Regions from separate parts of the Rhizobium sp. BK275 genome, predicted to be linked through region 1. Evidence: predicted binding sites of a transcription regulator. Region 1 holds the regulator's gene; each other region holds the start of a gene.

The links. The regulator LexA, encoded in region 1, represses DNA repair genes until DNA is damaged. The targets are predictions, from matches to a motif close to TGTTCNNNNTGTGTTCNG.
Region 2: FHT82_RS07680 (DNA recombination protein RmuC) is a predicted target of LexA. The motif match lies at 1,219-1,236, and genes of this name have one in related genera.
Region 3: FHT82_RS07065 (2'-5' RNA ligase family protein) is a predicted target of LexA. The motif match lies at 1,103-1,120, and genes of this name have one in related genera.
Region 4: FHT82_RS07225 (YifB family Mg chelatase-like AAA ATPase) is a predicted target of LexA. The motif match lies at 1,231-1,248, and genes of this name have one in related genera.

The regions. Positions count from the first base shown of each region.
Region 1 is NZ_JACHZL010000003.1:112,094-114,296, reverse strand. Features, by position in the region: gene FHT82_RS10380 (ComEC/Rec2 family competence protein) at 1-906, shown strand, start outside; gene lexA (transcriptional repressor LexA) at 887-1,609, opposite strand; gene FHT82_RS10370 (VOC family protein) at 1,805-2,203, shown strand, end outside.
Region 2 is NZ_JACHZL010000002.1:362,539-364,741, forward strand. Features, by position in the region: gene FHT82_RS07680 (DNA recombination protein RmuC) at 1-1,187, opposite strand, end outside; gene FHT82_RS07685 (globin-coupled sensor protein) at 1,380-2,203, shown strand, end outside.
Region 3 is NZ_JACHZL010000002.1:239,283-241,485, forward strand. Features, by position in the region: gene FHT82_RS07060 (succinylglutamate desuccinylase/aspartoacylase family protein) at 1-353, opposite strand, end outside; gene FHT82_RS07065 (2'-5' RNA ligase family protein) at 423-944, opposite strand; gene FHT82_RS07070 (ParA family protein) at 1,206-1,925, opposite strand.
Region 4 is NZ_JACHZL010000002.1:268,308-270,510, reverse strand. Features, by position in the region: gene FHT82_RS07225 (YifB family Mg chelatase-like AAA ATPase) at 1-1,169, opposite strand, end outside; gene gshB (glutathione synthase) at 1,435-2,203, opposite strand, start outside.

The DNA.
Region 1 (2,203 bases):
TCCTTCATCGTCATGCCGGCCGGTATGCTGGCGATGCTGCTGATGCCCTTTGGCCTCGATGGCCCGGTGTGGCAGGTCGCAGGCTTCGGGCTCGATCTGGTGATAAAAATCGCAAAGACGGTATCGAGCTGGGGTGGCAATATCGATGTGGGCCGTTTGCCCGGCTGGTACTTCCCGACAGCCGTCTTCGGGTTTCTGCTGCTGACCCTGCTCAGAACCAGACTGCGGCACGTCGGAACGGCAATCGTTGCGGTTTCCACGCTTGCCGTCGCGTTGCTTCCGATCGAGGCGATGCCCGACATCACCATCGCCGAAGATGGCGGCCTGGTCGCTGTTGTCGATGGAGAGGCAATAGCTTCGAACCGCGAAAAGCCGCCTGCCTTCATCTTCGAACAATGGCAGCGGGCGCTTGCCATGGAAGAACATCGAAAGCCGGTCATGCTCCAGGCTGTCAATGTCCCCACTGCGCCTGAAGGTAAACGGCTGCAGCTATCACGGGATCAGCAGGACGAAGCCAGAGCAGCGATAAGACATGCCGCCGCGAGCTTGCCATCGCGCTTCTCCTGCCAGAAGGGCGCCTGGTGCACTGCCTTGCTCCGAAATGGAAAGAAACTGACGGTCATCGACAATGCAGCCTATCTCGGGCCGGCCTGCGATACGGCCGATATCGTCGTTACCCCTGTCCGTTTGCGGTTTGACCATTGTCGTTCCGGCGCATTGCTCTTTACTGGCGAGACACTACGCAGAACAGGCTCCGTCGAACTTCGTTTTACCGATAAGGGGATTGAGATCACAACTGCATTCGACACGTTGCGGCGGCCCTGGATGCGCCACCGTGCCTATGACTGGCGCAGCGACAGTTTCGCAGACGCCAGTACGTCACCGGTCAGTGATAGCGGCGAATGAGGCCGACGAGCTTGCCCTGGACCTTGACGCGATCCGGCGGGAAAATGCGGGTCTCATAAGCGGGGTTTGCTGCCTCGAGTGCAATCGATGCGCCCTTGCGGCGAAAACGCTTGAGCGTCGCTTCCTCCTCGTCGACGAGTGCCACCACAATATCACCGGGATTGGCGGTGCTGCCGTTGCGGATGATGACCGTGTCGCCATCGAAGATGCCGGCTTCGATCATCGAGTCGCCGCGAACCTCGAGTGCATAATGCTCACCCGAGCCCAGCATGTCGGCGGGAACGTTGATGTCGTGCGTATTGTTCTGGATTGCCGAGATCGGTACACCGGCGGCGATGCGCCCCATGACCGGCACAGAAATCGAATTGCCGTTGTCGGCAGCAGGTGCAGACTTTGCCGGAGCGGGAGCCGCCGGCTGAGGCTTGCCGAGGCTGCCCTCGATGACGCTCGGCGAAAAGCCGCGCCGAGGCTGCAGGCTCGGGCTGTAGGCTTCCGGCAACTTGATGACTTCGAGCGCGCGTGCCCGGTTCGGAAGCCGGCGAATGAAGCCGCGTTCTTCGAGCGCTGTGATCAGCCGGTGGATGCCGGATTTTGAGGCCAGATCCAGGGCATCCTTCATCTCGTCGAAAGACGGCGGAACGCCTGACTCCTTCATCCTTTCATGAATGAAAAGAAGAAGTTCCTGTTGTTTGCGCGTGAGCATGGCGTATACCCCAGTCTTGAAACAAATCCAGAACAGACACTATATGTTCCATATGTGTTCCGCAAGTGGCTAAATTTTCGTAAAACTTCTGTTCATTCTGCTGAGAATTTTATTTTTATCGCGGGAAAGCCTGCCCGGCCTTGCTTCGTAACGCCTGCTGAAGCACATCATCCTGGCAATGCTGGAGAGTAGCCGATGACCCAGGACATGCTTCCGATCGATCATCTCGTTTTGCCGGTTACCGATATCGATCTTGCCCGCGAAAGGCTGGGCAAGCTTGGTTTCACCGTAGCCCCTGATGCCCGCCATCCCTTCGGCACGGAAAATGCCTGCGTTTTCTTTACTGACAAAACCTATCTTGAGCCATTGGGTGTCGCGAGTGTGGAGGAGAGCGAGGAGACGGCGCGTGAGGGCAATGTCTTCACCGCCCGCAATCAGGCTTTCCGCTTCCGCTGCGGCAGCGAGGGACTGTCCGCCATCGCCTTTGCGACAGCGGATGCGAAGCGCGAACATGCTCGATTCGTAAAGGGCGGCATCAGCGCTGGCTCTGTGCTGCAGTTCGAACGTCCCGTGAAAATGCCCGATGGTGCAGAA
Region 2 (2,203 bases), on a different contig from region 1:
GTCCTGCTTTCGACAGATTTCGCCGGCGGCTCACTCACCTGCGCCTGTTTGCCGTCACCACTCGCTTCAAATTCCAGCGCCTCGATCTTCGCGCCGCGCTTGGTGAGCTTGTCCGCCGAGGTAATGATCTGGTCCACGTCGCGCTGCGTCTGGGAAAAATGTCCTTGCAGCTTGCGCACGCGTTCGTCGAGCCGGCCGAGATCGTCCATGAGGAGGGCGACTTCGCCCTGGATGACGTGCGCCTGTGCCCGCATGCGCTGGTCTTTCAGAACGGCCTGGATGACCTGGATTGACAGCATCAAGAGCGAAGGCGAGACGATGACGACACGTGCGCGGTGAGCCTTCTGCACGATCGCCTCGAAATTCTCGTGAATTTCAGCGAAGATCGATTCCGAGGGAACGAAGAGGAAAGCCGTGTCCTGCGTCTCTCCCTGGATCAGATATTTCTCGGAAATATCCTTGATATGGACTTCCATGTCTCGGCGAAACTGCTGGGCGGCAAGCTTGCCCGCATCCGGTCCGCCTGCATCGCGGATCGCGTTCCACGCTTCGAGCGGAAATTTGGCATCGATGACGAGCGGCGGTGCTCCGTTCGGCATTCGGATCGTGCAGTCCGGTCGCGAGCCGTTGGAAAGCGTCTGCTGGAAGGCATAGGCGCCCATAGGCAGGCCATCGGCGACGATCGTTTCCATGCGGGACTGGCCGAAGGCTCCGCGCGTCTGCTTGTTGGAAAGAATGGCCTGCAGCCCGACGACATCCTTGGCGAGCGTCTGGATATTGTTCTGGGCGACATCGATCACCGCCAGGCGCTCCTGCAGCTTCTGCAGGTTGTCATGCGTCGATTTGGTCTGCTCGGTCAGCGTCGAGTTCATGCGTTGCGACATGCCGTCGAGCCGCTGATTGATCGCCTGATTGAGCTCGGCCTGCCGTGCACCAAAGACTTCCGTCATGGTCGAGATGCGCCCCTGCATCTCGGCCTGAATTTTCAGAAGTTCGGCCATGCGCGCTTCGCTTTCTGCAGCGCGAAGATTGGCCTCTTCTGCCTCTTCGCGACGAATGCCGGCGCTGCGCAGCGCAAACACGATCGTCACGAGAATGATGACGGCGAGCGCACCGCCAGCGAGCGCAAGCACGCCAGGGCTCAGTATGGGCAGGGAAATGGTGAGTGAGTCGGGTGTCATGGTCATACCACACCATAACAAAATGGCCGGCGATATCCAGATCAAAACGTGAACAGTCCACGCTGGCCTTTTCAGTGCTATCCAGCTACTTCGCTGTAACAGAAGAAAAATTAGCGATGCGTTTAACGATTGCTCAACCATATTCGCCAAATCTGGCGTCGTTATCCCCTCCGCATTCGCGCCAGATAGAGATCGTCCATGACTCCCCAGCAGACCGACAATGCCCTCAGGCAGCGCCTTGACTTCATTGAGCTTGACGATGAGGCGCGCAAGAACCTGCGGGAGCTGCGGCCGGCGATCTCGGAGCTTCTCGGCGGCGCACTAGACAAATTTTACGGCAAGCTTGCAAAGACCCCGGCTGTCGCAGGCTTTTTCTCCGACAGGGCTCATATGGGCCACGCCAAGAAGCGTCAGCAGGAGCATTGGGGCAATCTTTCTGGCGGCAATTTCGACGAGCGCTATGTGAGCGGCGTCACGGCCGTCGGCCGCACCCATGCCCGCATCGGCCTGGAGCCGCGCTGGTATATCGGCGGTTATGCGCTTGTCATGTCGGAGCTCGTCCGCGGCCTGATGGAAAAGCAGTGGCCATCGCTCTTTGCCCGCCAGCAGGGAAAGGCGCTCGCCGAAAAGCTGACTGCCGTCATCAAGGCGGCGATGCTCGACATGGATTATTCCATCTCCGTCTATCTCCAGGCGCTCGAGGAAAAACGCCACGCGCTGGAACAAGAACGTGCCCGCTCCGAAGCCGATCAGGCGCTGGCGCTGGAACATCTGCGCTGCGGCCTCGAAGCGCTGTCGCGCGGCGATCTCGAAGCAACGCTTCCCTCGGATCTGCCCGGTAATTTTCGTGAGATGGCAGAGGATTATAACAGGGCTGTCAGCGCCCTTCGTGATTCTTTCACTTCCGTCCGCGCGACCTCCAGCTACATTCTCGAAGGTGCCGATGTGATGTCCAAGGCGACGGACGATCTCGCCTTGCGCACCGCGCAGCAGGCAGCCGGCGTCGAAGAAAGCTCGGCCGC
Region 3 (2,203 bases), on a different contig from region 1:
ATGAGTTCTGGCCGGTCACGGACGGAGATCAGCGGAAAGTCGCGGTTGAAGTTGGTCCTCGAACCGAGATCGAACCTGCCTTGCAGTTCGCCGAAATGCGATTGTGCCGCTCCGATCGGGTTTGCCTGGGGCACGAGCGCGATATCGCCGGTGATCCGCCCTTCGCTTTCGGCCTGCCGCAGCTTACCGCAGAGGAAATGCGCCAGCGCCGTTCCCGGCAGTTCGTTCGCGTGCAGTGCGGCCTGGATATAGACCTTGGGCGCGGCAGGATCATTTCCCTTGAAACGCATGACCGGCAGCCGCCATTCGATGCCGGGCGTATCGCCGGGGATGATGATCTCTGAAACGTCCACTGTCTTGCTCCGCATTTCGTATTGGGTGGGAAGTCTTATGCGAATCCCCATCCAAGGCGCAAGCGCGGCTCAGCCGAGCAGCGGCCAACGGCCGACGACGTTGTGCTCGCTCTTTCCATAGATGCTATGGATCAGCAGGAATTCGCGAATATTCCACTGCACTGGCCGGTTAAGCTTTTCAGGCAGAACGGTCTTGCGATCGTAGAGGAGCGTCATGTGCGGCGTCAGATGGCCACCGAGGTTATAGGGCAATCCAGCCTCGTATAAGCCCTCCTGGATTTGGCGACGAAGATCCTGCAGCGCCTCGTTTTCCCGCCTGCTGGAGATGACGAAGGCCTGCGGTTCGCCTGGATGGCTGAAGCTCATGACTTCATCGAGCACGAGATCGAACGGCCGGGCGCGCACTGTCGCGGCAACCTGTTCTGCGCCGAACACGATATCCTGTGGTAGCCTGCGGTAAGCGCCGATGCCATTCAGCGTGACATGAAGCAGCTCGCGGGGCCGCGAAGGTCCGGTCAGCGAATGGGCGTAGCGACGGGCTTGAGCGATCTCCAGCGCTTCGGATGCCGCTTCGATGGTCGGGCGAAGCATGAAGAACAATCTGTGGTGACGTTCCCCAACGGGACTGGATTTCTTCCGGAGACCTGAGCCATTCGGATCGAGTGGAAAATGAGGCATTTGAACTACGGACTGCATCGCCCGCCTCCTTGTTGTACAAGGAGGAGCTTACCGAAGTTGATCTTTTTGTAAAGAACAAAACAAGAACATTTATCGCAAACGTTATGCTCGAAACACAAACGGCTACCGAAAGGCAGCCGTTTGCAACATCGAATGAACGGGGGACTGCACGTCTTAAGCAGCGTTCTTGACGACGTCAGTTGCCTTCTTGGAAGACTTGGCGCGCGCGGCCTTCGGCGGCACGAGACGAAGAATGTCATCCGCCAGCATGCGAGCATTGCCCTGTGCCTTGTCGAGGTTGCTGACGCGGGCAGGATCCATCGTATAGAGGCTGCCGCCGGAGACGAACATGTCGCGGTATGCGGCGCGTTCGATCAGTGCCGTATCGATGACGTTCACCTGCTGCTGTGCTAGCAGTCCCTTGACGGCCAAGAGCGCACGCGTGGTGATGATCGAGCTGATGCGGGTCAGCACGACCGAATGCGGGATGCGGATATCGTGCTGGGAAGCAAGCTGCTTCATGATCTCCAGCACCTGCGCGCCGCCGACGGCATCCATGGCGCAGCCCTGCACCGGAACCATCACATGATCGGAAAAGCCGATGGCCTTCGCCATCAACGGGCTCATGCCGGCCGGCAGGTCGACGATGATATAACCGCCGCGCTTCTTGAGATCCTTGATCTGCTGTTCGATCGTATCTTCCGCGACATTGGAGATCACGGCGAATTCGGCTGCTTCACCGGACAGACAGTGCCAGCGGCTGGCCCATTGCTGCGGATCGGCATCCAGAACGGAAACGCGATGGCCACGGCGAGCCAGTTCTGTGGCAAGAACGAGAGCGACCGTCGTCTTGCCGGCGCCCCCTTTCGTATTCGCAAATGTAATGATTGGCATCGACTTACCTCGGGTTGATGAGTTGGCGGCGATCATCCCTGGGAGGCGCGTCTCGGGCTTTAAGGAACAGCGGCTTTCACAGTGATGAGGTGAAAAGGTCAAACAGCAACCTTGTGTGGCGCTGTTTTACCTTGCTGTCCGAGGTTGATTTTTTCTGGGTGCAATTCTTAGTCGACCAGCGGCAGCGAGCCGCTGTGCTTACCGAACTTTAAGGCGTTAAAATCACTCAGCAGGCTGGCTTGGCTGTATTTTGTGGCAACGCGTCTACGGCAAAAATA
Region 4 (2,203 bases), on a different contig from region 1:
ACGGCCGGCACGTCGATACGGATATCGATGCGGTCCATCAGCGGGCCGGAAATGCGGGCCTGATAATCCGTCATGCAGCGCGGCCCTCGGGCGCAAGTGTGGCCTGGCTCGCCCGCCATGCCGCAACGGCAGGGATTCATGGCCGCAATGAGCTGAATCCGCGCCGGATAGGAGACCCGGTGATTGGCGCGTGCGATGACGCATTCGCCGCTTTCCAGAGGCTGACGCAGGGCATCGAGCGCCTGCGGCGTAAATTCCGGAAACTCGTCGAGGAAAAGCACGCCGTGATGGGCAAGCGAAGCCTCGCCCGGCCGGGCGCGCAAGCCGCCGCCGATGAGGGCCGCCATGGTCGCCGAATGATGCGGCGTGCGAAACGGCCTGCGATCCGAGAGCTTGCCGCCGGAAAGCTGGCCGGCGATGGAATGGATCATCGAGACTTCCAGCAATTCCGCAGCCGAAAGCGGCGGCAGGATGGAGGGCAGCCTCGACGCCAGCATCGACTTGCCGGAGCCGGGCGGTCCAACCATCAACAGATTGTGGCCGCCGGCGGCCGCCACTTCCAGCGCCCGCTTGGCGCTTTCCTGCCCCTTGATCTCGGCGAGATCGGGAAGGTTGGCAGCATTGGGGCGAATGGATGGCTCCGGGCGTGAGAGTATCTGCGTGCCGCGGAAGTGATTGGCGAGTGCGATCAGGCTGCGCGGCGCCAGAATGTCGACCCCGGAACCCGCCCACGCGGCCTCAGAGCCGCTTTCAGCCGGGCAGATCAGCCCCTTTCCGCTTGCATTGGCGCCGATTGCAGCCGGCAGCGCACCGGCGATCGCGGCGATCGTGCCGTCAAGGTTGAGTTCACCGACGACGACATAGTCGGACAAAGCATCCGCCGGAATGGCACCGAGTGCAGCCATCAGGCCGAGGGCGATAGGCAAATCGAAATGGCTGCCCTCTTTGGGAAGATCGGCTGGCGCAAGATTGACCGTCACGCGTTTTGCCGGCAGCGCCAGGCCGGAGGCATGCAAGGCCGCCTGCACCCGCTCGCGGCTTTCCGCAACCGCCTTGTCCGGCAGGCCGACGATCTGGATTCCCATCTTGCCGGGAGCGACCATCACCTGGACCTCGACCGGCACACCTTCAATGCCCTGAAACGCAACCGTGCTGACGCGTGCGACCATGCCCTGCCCCGAAACCTCTACACCCCGACCTATGAAGGCGGTCACAATCTGGCATGGAATTTGGAATAAAACAAGAACGATGAGCGAACGAATTCAGCTACCCGCTGCAATCAGATTGCGATTGGTTGTAAAGCCGGAACGAAGGCGATCAAAGGCGGAACACTTGGAGCATTTCCGTTAGTCGTCGAATCGCGGAAATGCCCTATCCCTTTGTTTCTATACAACTCCGGACGTAAAACTGCCGCACGGTTTTGCTGGAGTTGCTCTAGCCGCGCTTGCGCTCGATGGCATCCCATAACAGGCTTGCGATATCGGCGCCGCCGAACTTCTTCACCTCGCGGATGCCGGTCGGCGAGGTCACGTTGATTTCGGTCATATAGTCGCCGATCACGTCGATGCCAACGAGCAGGAAGCCGCGTTCGCGCAAAGCGGGGCCGATGCGCTCGCAGATTTCCTTTTCACGCGCCGTCAGTTCGGTCGGCTCGGCGCGGCCGCCGACATGCATGTTGGAGCGGCTGTCATGCTCGGCCGGGACGCGATTGATGGCGCCGGCAAATTCGCCGTCGACGAGGATGATGCGCTTGTCGCCCTTGCGCACGTCAGGCAGGTATTGCTGGGCGATGAAGGGCTCGCGGAAGAGCTGGCCGAACATTTCGAGCAGTGAGGACAGGTTGCGGTCATCCCTGGTGGAATGGAAGACGCCGGCGCCGCCATTGCCATAAAGCGGCTTCAGGATGATGTCGCCCATCTCGTCGCGGAAGCGACGGATCTCGCCCGGATCCTTGGTGATCAGCGTCTTCGGCATCAGGTCGGAAAATTCGGTGACGAAGATCTTTTCCGGCGAGTTGCGCACCCAGGCCGGATCGTTGACGACGAGCGTCTTCGGGTGGATTCGTTCAAGCAGATGCGTCGCGGTGATGTAGGCCATGTCGAAGGGCGGGTCCTGGCGCAGCAGAACGACATCCATGGTCGAGAGGTCGACGCGTTCGGGCGCACCGAGCTCATAGTAATCACCCTTGACGTCGCGCAGCACC